DNA from 3 places in the Kinneretia aquatilis genome. Region 2 is predicted to be linked to each of the others. Evidence: predicted binding sites of a transcription regulator. Region 2 holds the regulator's gene; each other region holds the start of a gene.
The links. Region 2 encodes sigma-54, which starts transcription at its own class of promoters, with help from an activator protein. Its sites were predicted from a motif close to TGGCANGNAANCTGCTTT; they were not measured.
Positions count from the first base shown of each region.

Region 1: a site for sigma-54 is predicted at 2,398-2,415, ahead of C1O66_RS19085 (PEP-CTERM sorting domain-containing protein). Genes of this name have one in related genera too.
Region 3: a site for sigma-54 is predicted at 1,705-1,722, ahead of C1O66_RS15285 (pilin). Genes of this name have one in related genera too.

Region 1 is NZ_POSP01000003.1:3,695,635-3,699,899, reverse strand. It holds gene C1O66_RS19095 (metallophosphoesterase family protein) at 1-88, shown strand, start outside; gene C1O66_RS19090 (pirin family protein) at 508-1,443, shown strand; gene C1O66_RS19085 (PEP-CTERM sorting domain-containing protein) at 1,668-2,222, opposite strand; gene C1O66_RS19080 (MliC family protein) at 2,827-3,480, opposite strand; gene C1O66_RS19075 (FAD-binding oxidoreductase) at 3,479-4,265, shown strand, end outside.
Region 2 is NZ_POSP01000003.1:2,626,878-2,631,142, forward strand. It holds gene lptA (lipopolysaccharide transport periplasmic protein LptA) at 1-465, shown strand, start outside; gene lptB (LPS export ABC transporter ATP-binding protein) at 462-1,271, shown strand; gene C1O66_RS14455 (RNA polymerase factor sigma-54) at 1,370-2,899, shown strand; gene C1O66_RS14460 (SGNH/GDSL hydrolase family protein) at 3,103-4,116, shown strand; gene C1O66_RS14465 (pre-peptidase C-terminal domain-containing protein) at 4,179-4,265, opposite strand, start outside.
Region 3 is NZ_POSP01000003.1:2,831,132-2,835,396, forward strand. It holds gene C1O66_RS15275 (PglL family O-oligosaccharyltransferase) at 1-333, opposite strand, end outside; gene C1O66_RS15280 (pilin) at 593-1,042, opposite strand; gene C1O66_RS15285 (pilin) at 1,184-1,630, opposite strand; gene C1O66_RS15290 (MBL fold metallo-hydrolase) at 1,991-2,767, opposite strand; gene C1O66_RS24630 (DEAD/DEAH box helicase) at 3,076-4,265, shown strand, end outside.

The DNA of each region.
Region 1 (4,265 bases), 1.1 Mb from region 2:
CGTGGAAATCCGCCTCTTCCACAAGAACGTCGAACAGTCCGAGCTGCGGCGCGAGCTCTCGCGCCAGAGCTGGCTGCCGGTGGCCTGAAGCACCACGGGGGCGCGGCCGGGGTCACGGCCGGGGTCAGGCCTTGAAATTGAAGGCTTTTGCTGACTGCACAGCTAGCTGTGGTTTCCCAAGAAGTTGCTCCTACACAGGAATGGGCGCGCCGATTGATTGACATCGGACATCACCACGACTCGAAGCATCTCGCCCTTCTCGATGCAAGGTGCTCGAACAGCGCCGGCTTTCGCAACCCACGAGCCCAGTGAGGCAGCTCCGCGTCAAGACGCGAAGTCAGAAAGTCCATCACGCTGCTGCGCAGCAGTAGCTGCCGCCGCCTGATGGCGAGCAGGAACCTCAGCCGCCTGCATGCCCAAGCAAGGCCCGCCTCGTGGTCCCATTCCGCAGGCCTGGGTCGGTGTTTTTCCGGCGATGATGTCGGCCAGCCATCCCGGAGCCCTCGCATGAGCAGCAGCCACAGCAGCACCCCCGCCGCCCCCTTCGACCGCATCCACGCCCGCCGCACCGAGCTGGGCGAGGGCCTGACCATACGCCGCGCCCTGCCGACGGCGCAGCGGCGCCGCGTGGGTGCCTGGTGTTTTCTCGACCACATCGGGCCCGTGCAGTTTGAGGGTCAGGCGCTGGCGAACGGCGGCCTGCATGTCGGCGGCCACCCGCACATCGGCCTGCAGACCTTCACCTGGATGATCGAAGGCGAGATCCTGCACCGCGACAGCCTGGGCAGCGAGCAGCTGATCCGGCCTGGCGAGGTGAACCTGATGACGGCCGGCCACGGCATCGTCCACACCGAGGATGCGCCGGCCGGCACCGCGCGCATCCACGCCGCCCAGCTCTGGATCGCCCTGCCCCCGGGCGAGGAAGACCGGCCGCCGGCCTTCGAGCACCATGCCAGCCTGCCGCGCTGGCAGGAGCAGGGCGCGCAATGGACCCTGCTGGCCGGCAGCCACGCCGACCGCACGGCGCCGCCGCGGGTCTACACGCCGCTGCTGGGCCTGGAGATCCATGCACCGAACGAAGCCGTCGAGCTGCAGTTGGAGCTGCGCGGCGATTTCGAGCATGGCCTGCTGCCGCTGGAAGGCGAGCTGGGCCTGGCCGGCGAGACCCTGGGCACGGGCGAGCTGGCCTATCTGGCGCCGGGGCAGGCGCCCGCGTCCATTCGCCTCAGCGCCGGCGGCCGCCTTCTGCTGCTGGGCGGCGAGCCCTTCCCGGCCGAGATCGAAATGTGGTGGAACTTCGTCGGCCTCAGCCGCGAGGCGGTGGCCCAGGCGCAGGCCGATTGGGATGCGCAGCGCGAAGCCGGCGGCCCGCGCTTCGGCCTCGTACAAGGTGACGAGGGCCGGCGCCTGGTGGCCCCGCGCCTGCCGGCCAGCGGCTACTGAGGCCTGAGCAAAAAAAGGGACGCGGGTTTGCGACTAGCTAGCTAACGCTGGCTTGCAGCGGCCTCTTTTTTTCGAAGCGATTCAATCGCACCCGCGCTCACCCTTCAAGGCCGGCCACATCACGGCCACCCACTCACCGTGCATCGCCCCTTCGGGCGGCCGATGCTGGGCGCCGTGTTCAGCCGGCTCTAGCCGAGCTCAAGCGTCAAGCTGAAACGTCAAGCTCAGGCGCTGCGGCGGCGTGCAGCGAAGGCTGCAAACAGAGCCAGCCCGGCCAGTGCCCAGGACGAGGGCTCGGGCACTTGATTGCCCGAAGGGATGCGCGACAGCGTCACTTCGAAGCCAGCGCCCGCGTTGTCCCAGAAGGCCGAATCGCTCACACCCAGGTAGAGGCGGCCGCTGCGGGTCGCGGTGAACTGCACGTTCGTACCGAGAGCGAACAAGGAGCTTTGCGAGATACCGTTTGCCACGTCGGCGGCATCAAAGGCCTGGAAGTTGCCACTGTCGTCGCCAACAATGCTGCCGACCAAGGCGCCGAAGAGATTGTTCAGCCCCGTGAAGTGCGCCGTCCCGTTGCCAAGACCCTGCATCACTTGCCCGTTCGCGTCGCCACAGCCCGCATTGCCACTCAGGCACAGGGTGCCGCTTGCCGTGACCTGCACTTTGTCGCCGGCCTGGACTTGAAACCCGCTGTTGACGAAGCCCAGGGTCGAAGACAGGATGCCTTGCTGCGCGGTGTTGGCATTGCCATTGACGCCACCGAAGCCGCCGCCGTTCATCACGCCAACATGGACGGGTCCAGCGTGGGCGGCGCCTGCGAGGGCCAAGCCAAGGGTTGCGATGGCAAAGGAATGGATTGCGTTTTTCATCATCTTTCTGTCGCTCTTTCGAATTCATGGTGTTCCGCCCCCCTATCGCATGGACGGGCTCCCCCAAGTGGAGAGCAAACGTCACCACGCAAATGACATGCCAGCGCGAGTGCTGCGCCAAGTGGAGTCAGGCACAAGACGGGTCAAGGCAGCACTGTTTCCGAGCAGATGGCCGGATTTGAGAACGAGCAGGCGTGTCTTGCTTCACGGTCAGGGCCGCCCCCCCCCGAAACGCGGGGAACCTTGCAAGGCCAGGCGGTATGGCCACATCGGCAACGGCTCACGAAACAAGTTGTAAAGATTGGCGACAGTCTGCCGCGAAGCCCACCGAGTGCGCCGCAGCTTTGGCTGCCAAGGCCCACTCATGCAGGCCGCATGGGTGCCGCGTTACTCAGGCACCAGCACCGGCGGGCGGTCGGGCGAGCGACTCGCCTGGCCAAGCAGTGCGCCATCGCCGCGCTAACGCCCAAGCCCCAAGCGCCCGGCCACATGCGGCAGGGCACGGCGCTCCTCTTCATCGAGGCTGGCGGCAGACCATCTCCGGCGCCTGGTAGCCCCAGACAATGCGGGCTTCGCCCTGGTGCTCCCAGAAGCTCTCATTGCGGCCGACATAGCGGCTGCCGCTGGCGCTGCGCTCGGCAAACATCAGCGAGCTGCTGTCGCCGAACTCGGCCACCAGGGTCGGCGGCTCGGTGGCGAAGAAGCTCACCACCACCTCCTTGGCGGCATTGCCATCACAGGCCCAGCGGATCGGCCCCTGCGGCGGCAGCAGTCGGTAACGGGCCTGCAGCTCGGCGATGCGGCGGACATAACTGTCTTTCACGCAGGCCGGTTTGTCCTGGCTCTTCCAGCACTCGTCCCGGCCCTTGACCCAGCCGCGCTGCTCGGCCTTGAGCAGGGGCGGGCGCTCCTTGGCGGTCTTCTTCAGAGCCTGGCTGTAGACCTGGGCCAGTTGGCGGTCCAGTTTCACCAGGCCAGCATCGGCGCAAACCAAGGCCGCCATGCTGCCGGGCTGGACCTTGGCGCAGTCGAAGGCCGGCCCGGGCGCCGCCTGCAGCGCCGGTGCGGCGCCGCCGAGCAGGGCCAGCAGCAGGCCGAACAGGCCGGGCCGCATGCGGCTTGCGCTACGCTGCGCGAAAACCAGGGAGCGCGGAACGATGCAAGACATGGCAGGGACTCCAAAAGTTAGCAGCGATCAGAGATTAAGCGATCTTGCCGCGCTGCCCGCGCTGGGCCGGCGCCGCCTGGTTCTGGGCCTGGCCCAGGCCGGTCTGCTCAGCCTGCTGCCCACGGCGGTGCATTGCGCGCCGGAGCTGTGGGTGCACAACGTCACCCGTCTGTACAGCGTGCCGGTCGCCGGGATCGAGCACCCGCGCTCGGCCGCCGAGATCGCGGCCGCTTTGCGCGCCTGGCCAGGCCAGGTGGCTGTGGGCGGCGGGCATTTCAGCATGGGCGGCCAGGTGGCGATTGCCGGCGGCCTGCAGCTGGATTTGCGCGGCATGAGGGCCTTGGTCTGGCTGCGACCGGAACAGATGCGGGTGCGGGTGCAGGCGGGCATGAGCTGGCGGGATCTGCAAGACCATCTCGACCCGCTGGGTCTGGCCATCAAGACCATGCAGAGCTATGCCAACTTCAGCATCGGCGGTTCGGTCTCGGTCAACTGCCATGGCCGTTATGTCGGCCATGGGCCCGTGGGCCGCACCGTGCAGGCCTTGCAGCTGGTGCTGGCTGATGGCCGCATCGTCGAAGCCAGCCGCAGCGAGAACGCCGAGCTGTTCCGCGCGGCGCTGGGTGGCTACGGGGCGCTGGCGGTGATCAGCGAGGTGGAGCTGGATCTCGCGCGCAACTGCAAAATCCGCCGCGAGGTGAAAAGCCTGGCGCTGGCCGACTACCCGGCCTACTTCCAGCGCGAAGTGCTGGCGCGCGGGGACTGCGTGCTGCACAACGCCGATC
Region 2 (4,265 bases):
GATGTGGTGCTGAGCAAGGGCAGCCTGGTGCTGCGCGCCGAGAAGCTCGATGTGCGCGAAACCGGCGACGGCTACTACCAGGTCTATGCCAATGGCCAGACCGGCAAGCAGGTCAGCTTCCGCCAGGCGCGCGATGTGCCGGGCGAGGCCATCGAAGGCCTGGCCGACCAGCTTGAATACGACACCCGCAGCGACACCGTGCGCTTCATCGGCAATGCCGTGGTGCGCCGCCTGCAGGGCACGACGGTGGCCGACGAGGTGACCGGCGCAGTCATCCTGTTCGACAACCGCAGCGAGGTCTTCACCCTCGAGGGCGGCCAGACCTCGCCCCACCCGAGCGGCCGGGTCCGTGTGGTGATGATGCCGCGCGGCGGCGCGCCCGAGGCCGCCTCGGCACCCGCGGCCGCGGCCTCCGGCGTGCAACTCAAGCCCAGCACCAGCCTGAGCCCCCGCAAAGCGCCATGAGCAGCAGCAACAGCAGCGTCGCCAGCCCCCATCACGCGCCCGTGGCCGCCCTCGAATCCGGCCCGCGCAGCCGCCTGGAAGCCGAGGGCCTGGCCAAGAGCTACGGCGTGCGCCGCGTGGTCAAGAACGTGCATCTGGGCGTCAACAGCGGCGAGGTGGTTGGCCTGCTGGGCCCCAACGGCGCCGGCAAGACCACCAGCTTCTACATGATCGTGGGCCTGGTGCGCGCCGACGCCGGCGAGATCCACATCGACGGCCAATCGGTCGAGCACCTGCCCATCCACCAGCGCGCCCGCCTGGGACTGAGCTATCTGCCGCAGGAGGCCTCGATCTTCCGCAAGCTCACGGTGGAACAGAACATCCGCGCCGTGCTGGAGCTGCAGCGCGACGAGCAGGGCCGCGCGCTGAAAGAGCCGCGCATCAAGGAGCTGCTGGAAGCGCTGCTGCACGACCTCAGCATCGAGAAGCTGCGCGACAGCCCGGCGCCGGCGCTCTCGGGCGGCGAACGCCGCCGCGTCGAGATCGCCCGCGCCCTGGCCACGCAACCGCGCTTCATCCTGCTGGACGAACCCTTCGCCGGCGTGGACCCGATCGCGGTGCTGGAGATCCAGCGCATCATCGGTTTCCTGAAAGCGCGCCAGATCGGCGTGCTGATCACCGACCACAATGTGCGCGAGACCCTGGGCATCTGCGACCGGGCCTACATCATCAGCGAGGGCTCGGTGCTGGCCGAGGGCACGCCGGACGAGATCGTGGCCAACGCCGATGTGCGCAAGGTCTATCTCGGCGAACATTTCCGCATGTAGAGCCGGCCATGGATGCCTACACGCCCGCTGCCACGGCAGCCCCGCGCGGGGCTGATGCAGGGATTCCTGCATCTCACGACTGCCCCTGAGCCCGCGCCATGAAGCAGTCACTCCAGGTTCGACTGAGCCAGCATCTGGCCTTGACGCCGCAGCTGCAGCAATCGATCCGCCTGCTGCAACTGTCCACGCTGGAGCTGAATCAGGAAGTCGAGCAGATGCTGGCGCAGAACCCGCTGCTCGAAACCGAAGAAGACTTCTCCGTCGCCACGCCCGAGCTGCCCGAGCTGCGCCCGGCCAGCGCCGCCGAGGACAGCGGCGCCGACCGTGAGCTGGGCGGCGGCGCCGAGGCCGAGGCCACACCCGAGCTGCAGGCCGAAGACTTCGGCAGCACCGAACGCGAGGACTGGGAGAACGGCACCGAGGGCGACGATTTCGACGGCATCCGCGAACTGCCCAGCAACAGCGGCAGCGGCTCGGGCAGCAACGATGAAGACGGCGAACGCAGCGACCAGGAATCGGCCGAGATCAGCCTGCAAGAGCATCTGGTCCAGCAGATGGCCGGCATGCACCTCAGCGATACCGACCAGCTTGCGCTACGCCTGCTGATCGACTCTCTCAACGAGGACGGCTATCTCGAGGACAGCCTGGAAGCCATCGCCGAGGCCCTGGTGCCGGACGGTGACGAGGACAGCGCCGCCGAGCGCGAGGAGCTGCTCGACCACCTGCGCATCGCCCTCAAATGGCTGCACCACATGGACCCGCCCGGCGTCGGTGCCCGCGAGCTGACGGAATGCCTGGAGCTGCAGCTGCGCCAGCTGCCGCGCAGCGCGCCGCAGGTGATCGCCATCATGATCTGCAAAAAGCACTTGGACCTGCTGGCCAAGCGCGACAGCCGCCGCCTGATGCTGCTGACCGGCGCCGACGATGCCTTGCTGCGTGAAGCGCAAGCCCTGATCGTGGCCCTGGAGCCCAAGCCCGGCCGGCGCTTTGCCCGCGGCCAGGCGCCGGCGGTGATCCCGGACGTGATCGTGCGCAAGGTCGGCCGCGAGCTGCGCGTCATCATCAACCCCGAGGTCGCGCCCAAGCTGCGCATCAACGAGCTCTACGCCAACGCCCTGCGCCAGACGCGCGGCGGCATCAGCAACAGCGCCCTGGGCGGCCAGCTGCAGGAGGCACGCTGGTTCATCAAGAACATCCAACAGCGCTTCGACACCATCCTGCGCGTCTCCACCGCCATCGTCGAGCGGCAAAAAGGTTTCTTCAGCCACGGCGCCGTGGCCATGAAGCCCCTGGTGCTGCGCGAGATCGCCGATGAGCTGGGCCTGCACGAATCGACCATCTCGCGCGTGACCACGGCCAAGTACATGGCCACGCCCTTCGGCACCTTCGAGCTCAAGTATTTCTTCGGCTCGGGCCTGTCCACCGAGGCCGGCGGCGAGGCCTCCAGCACCGCCGTACGCGAGCTGATCAAGCAGTTCATCGCCGCCGAGAACCCGGCCAAACCCCTTTCCGACAGCGCCCTGGCCAGCATGCTGGAAGAGCAAGGCATCCAGGTCGCGCGCCGCACCGTCGCCAAATACCGCGAAGGCATGCACATCGGGACGACGACGATGCGGCGGGTGGTTTGAAGGTTGAAGCTTGAGTGAACGGGTGAATCAGTAAACTGGTGAACCACACCCCACGATTCACCATTCACCTGTTCACCTGTTCACCTGTTCACCCGTTCACCCGTTCACCCCCAAACGTGAACACGCACACCGATTTCAGGTGAATCCCATTTCGAGACATGCCATCATGCCGCTGACTTGGATCGTTACTTGAAAGGTCTGCCGTGAACACCACCCTCCGCTCCCCGGCCGGCGCCCGCCTGCCCGCGCTGCTGATACTCGCCGCCAACCTGGCCTGGGCCGCCCCCTCCCAAGCTCAGGCTCAGGCCACAAGCAGCAGTGCCGCCACCAGCTACAGCCGCGTGATCGCCTTCGGCGACAGCCTCTCGGACAACGGCAATTTCTACCGCGCCACCAGCGGCGCCGTGCCCCAGCCGGGCAACTATTTCCAGGGTCGTTTTTCCAACGGCCAGGTGGCCGTCGAGCACCTCGCCCAAGGCCTGGGCGTGAGCCTGCAGGACTACGCCTGGGGCGGTGCCCAAACCGGCTGGCTCAACGGCGCGGCGGTGGCCGCAGGCGCCCCGGCCGCCTTGCAGAACACGGGCATGCTCTCGCAAGTGGGCGCCTTCCAGTCCGGCCTGGCTGGCTCGGCCGCCGACAGCCAGGCCCTTTACGTGCTCTGGGGCGGGGCCAATGATTTCCAGTACCTGGGTTTCTCGCAGGCCACGGCGCAAGCGGCCATCCAGAACCTCAGCAGCGCGGTGCAGACCCTCTACGGCCTGGGTGCGCGCAGCTTCCTGATGCCAGGCCTGCCCGACCTGGGCCAGACACCGGCCGGCCTGTCGTCCGGCCTGTCGGGCCAGCTCCACCAGCTCTCCCTGGGCTTCAACTTTGGCCTGAATCAGGCCATCGGCCAGCTGCGCACCTTGCCCGGCATTGACATCCGTTATTTCGACACCCTGGGCACGCAGCAAGCCCTGGTCGACAACGCGGCGCTCTACGGCTTCAGCAATGTCACCCAAGCCTGCTTCACCGGCTATGTCGGCCAGCCCGACGGCAGCATCTGCAGCAGCCCCGAGAGTTATATGTACTGGGACCGCATCCACCCGACCACGCTGACCCACAGCTACCTCGGCCAGGGCATGCTGGCTGCCGTGCCGGAACCGCAGACTTGGCTGCTGATGGGCCTGGGCCTGGCAGCCCTGGGCCTGCGCGCCGGTCGCCAGCGCCGCAGCTGAAAAGACAAGGGCCGGTCGCCTGGAGCACCGGCCCCGAAGCTGGCGGCCAGCGCCGCCTGGCTTCAGCTCAAGGTCGCCAGCAGGCGCGCGTTGTGGACCGGGGCGTAGGCATTGAGCAGCAGATAGTAGGTGCCCGCCACGGGTGAGGC
Region 3 (4,265 bases), 200 kb from region 2:
ATGATTGGGCTGCCGCATATTGCCGATGGCTCGACCCGGAATACTCGTTCGGGCGATCAAATCACCATCGGCCAAGGCAGGCAGAAAAACTTGAATCAGGGCGACCAGCGAGCAGAAGAACGCCGCCACGAAGAAAGCCCAACTCACAGCTTCAAACCACACTGCCCGTGAAAAGGAGGCGCCAGCTCTTACCTCCAAGCCGTGTCCCAGCTGGTAAATCAACAGTGCCAAGACAAGAATCCCGCTGCTCGACAAGGCAAGAGAAACGGGGAATCCCGCGTTCACAACAGATGCCCATGGGGCCAGCGCAAGAATGAGCAGGGCCCAGTTCATGGCCTCCCCCGACCAGCGCAAAGGTCTCGCACCCATGGAGATCATCACCAGACCCCAACCTGCGATAGCGAGTAGCTGACAAAAAACCGATGACGTTGAAACTGGGTTGTATGCAATCAGGGGCGGAATCGCACAGGCGCACACCATACTCATAAGTATGGAGAGATTCGGAGCGTGCCTTCGTTCTGGCACAGGTACTTGCAGAGCCTGCATGACTATCGAGCGGGTATCAGAAGCATCAAAGCATCAGCTTCCAAAATCACGCCTGCTTAGGCAGCAACTTGGTCGGCAAAGTACTCGTCGGATCCACAGACCAATTCATTGAGCGATTGGTGCAAACACCCTTGTAAACCAATGTACTCCCAGCAGAAACTCCACCAAAACTCTTGAATACTACAGTTACAAGCAGGCCATCATTGCTGACATCCGTGGTTGAAATCGAAGCAACAACCTTTTCCGTCGCGAAGACTGCTGGAGCATCTGTGCCCAATTGGGCAGACGTCGCACTGCCAAGCGCATTGATCACGCACATCTCTGAAGCAGCTAAAAACACCGGCTGCACCATCGTGACTGCCTCACTGATTCGCGCTCTATCCACATAGTCACGATATATTGGCACTGCAACCGCTGCAAGCACTCCAATTATCAAAATACCAATCAGCAACTCAACCAGAGTAAATCCGTCTGAAGAAGCTCTCACAATATCCACCCTTACTCGAAAAAACTAGGTGCAGTGTAGGGCAAAGACCAAGAAATTACATTCGAACTGCAGCTAGAAATGCACAAAAAAAGGGCGACCCTGAGGTCGCCCTTTTTTATTGCCGTTGCTCGGCATTCACTATTCGGTCAATCAAGTCTTCGGCAAGAACTTGGTTGCGACCGTACCACCAACCGTCGTCTTGCACGATCCGCCTGCCGTGCAATTGATGGTGTAGACCACGGTCTTTCCATCCACGTCCGAATTGCCGGTCACACCAGCTCTGAAAGTAACGGTGACCGTTGCCTGGGTAGCAGAAACACCAGCCGCTTCGACTTTTTCAACGTATTTGCCATTGATATCGGTTGCCGTGGCAGACAAGCCGAAGGTTGCATTCGTCGCAGAGCTGGACAACGTACCTTCATTGAACAGGACTTGAGCATTTCGAATGGCCGTCGCAGCCAGCGACGGGGCTTCAGCCACCTTGCCCTTGGTTGTGTAGTCTTGATACGCGGGCAGAGCGACCGCAGCCAAGATACCAACGATCGCCACGACGATCATCAGTTCGATCAGTGTGAAACCTTGTTGAACGCGCTTCATGATGGGTACTCCTACGGGGTTGAACGGGACAGGGAACGAATGAAAGAAACAAAGAAGAGGGAACGCACCCCCTGAATGCAGGGGTCGTGCCAGCATGCTCAGAGCGACTTGGCGTGAAATTTGGCACGAACAGAGGGCCGGCGAGCGGTGCGACTGACAATTTTGGTCAGTTGAGACCTGATGGCCGGTGACGCAAAAGGTGAGCTGACAATTTTTGTCAGGCCTGTGCTGACTGCCCGCAGTCGGTCAGAAGACGAAGTGCCAAAGCAAACGGCAACCCGGAGGTTGCCGTGTTTGGCTGAGGCTTGGCCAAGGAGTGGCGCCGAGATCACGCTCGGCGAACGCCGGCGGGCACTCCACTCAATCCAGATCCATCACCATCCCAGCCACCAATGCCTCGATTCGGTGGCGGCTGGCCAGAGCGGCGATTTCTTCCATGACGGCCAGGCCTTCGCCGGGTTTGATGTGGGTGATCTGCACGGCCACGCTGCCGGCGAGCTGGGCCAGTTCCACGCCCAGGCGGGCGGGGCTGAGGTGGCGGCTGAGGTCGGCCAGGCTTTGCTCGTCGTTGCTGAAGGCGGTTTCGATCACCAGATGGCTGACCTGCAACTGGGCCAGGCGGGCCCAGAGCGCCGGATTGGGGCCGGTGTCGCCGGTGAAGACCCAATGGCCGCGCAGGCCGGCAATGGCAAAACCGCAGGCCGGCACGGTGTGAGCGGCACTCAGCACTTCGACGCGGCGGCCACCCAGCTCCAGCACCTCGCCCACTTCAAAAGCATGCAGGCTCAGCACCGGCCGCTCGGCGCTGGGCAGCCGGGTGAAATCGGGCCAGATCACGCCGTTGAAGATGTGTTGGCGCAGCGCCTGCAGGGTTTGAGGCAGGCCATGCACCTGGATCGGCGGCCGGCCCGCCTCGGCGCGCAGGCGCAGCACCGAATCGGCCAGCAGCGGGATGGACAGCACATGGTCCAGATGGGAATGGGTGACCAGGATGTGGTCGATGCGCGCCAGCTCGTCGAGCGCCAGGTCGCCCACGCCCGTGCCGGCGTCGATGAGCACATCGTCGTCGAGCAAGAAAGCGGTGGTCTTGAAGCCGGCTGCAATGGCACCCGAGCAGCCGAGGACGCGAATTTTCATGGGGAGCATCAGTGGGCGGGAAAGCCGTCTTGGCGCCGATCCCGGAGGGGAAAAAACCGGTGCCGTTGACAGGGCCCTCCAATGTACTGAGCCCCGGCATCGAAACAAGGGAGCATTACCGGCTTGCGACTGAGAAAGTGCTCCGGCCCTTGCCGGGCAGCGCGGCGCCGTGATTTGCTGCACGGGACCGATAGGCCGGTCTGCGGCATCGAGGCGTGACTGGGGCCGCTTGGCATACTGTGCTGCTGCACGCTCGCGCCCCTCGCGCGCCCCTCGTGCTGTTCGCATGTCTCCCTCCGGCCCACCCCATGACCTCCAACGCTGCCCTGCCCCTTGACGCCACTGCCACGCCGGGCCTGGGCGAGATCGAGCAGGCCGTGCTCGATGCGCTGCTGCTCAGCGGTGGCACGCGCGGTGCGGCCGGGCTGGCGCAGTGGCTGGCCGCGGGCGGGGCCGATCTGCATGCCGTCGAAATCGGCGAAGCCTTGAAGCTGCTCAAGGCCCGAGGCCTGATCGAACAGCGCCCCGGCCAGGGCTACCGTGCCGATCTGCAGCAGCATGCCGCGCGCCTGCAAGAGCTGCTGCGGCACCCGCCCGCCGCCCAGCCGCCCTACTGGCAGCGTCTGGCCTGGATGCTCAGCGGCGCCTACGGCGAGGTGACCCGCCCCATCAGCTGGCTGACCCTGCGCACCGACGAAGAAGCAGCCGTGCTGCTGCGCCTCTACCTGCACGCCGGCCTCAGCCAGGCGGCATTCCGCCAGGGCTTGCAAGGCAGCCTGGAGCTGCTCGACCAGCCCCTGCTGATCTGCAAAGTCCTCAGCGAACCCTGGCTGCCCGAGGCCATGGCGCGCATGGACAGCGCGCTGCGCAGCGAGCTGCTGGCCCTCTGCCTGGACCTGCTGCCCGCCGCCGACCCGCGCGCCCGGCAGATGCAAGCCTGGCTGCTCGACAGCCACGGCCACGGGGGAAGTTCGCGCAGCCGGGAGCTGACGCCCGAGCTGCGCAGCCAGCTGGCCGAGGCCCGCGCCCAAGCGCTCGATTTCAGCGGCATGCGCAGCCTGCTGGAGGGCGTGCACGGCCCCAGCCGGCCCGGCTTCGATGCGGCCGAATCCGCAGCCCAGGGCCGCTGGGCCGAGGCCGCCGCGCTGTTTGAACAGACCATGAGAGACGTGCGCAAGGCCAGCGGCGCACGCCGCGAGGCCCTGTCGCCCGAGCTGTCGCGGGTCTATGTGATGTGCTTGCTGGCCCAGGCCGATGCCGGGGCCTGGACCCTGGCGCACAAGTTCTGCATCGCCGAATCGGGCTCGCGCAAGCCCTCAGCCCACGAGGGCTGGGGCCGCTGGGCCCATGTCATCGGCAGCCGCCTCGGGGCCGACAGCCTGGACCCCAGCTGCCTGGCCTATCTGCCCGCGCTGGAGGCGCGCGAGCACAGCCTGGGCCAGGCGGCCGACCGCCTGCTGCTGGCCGCCTGGGCGCAGACCGAAGCCCCGGGATGGGC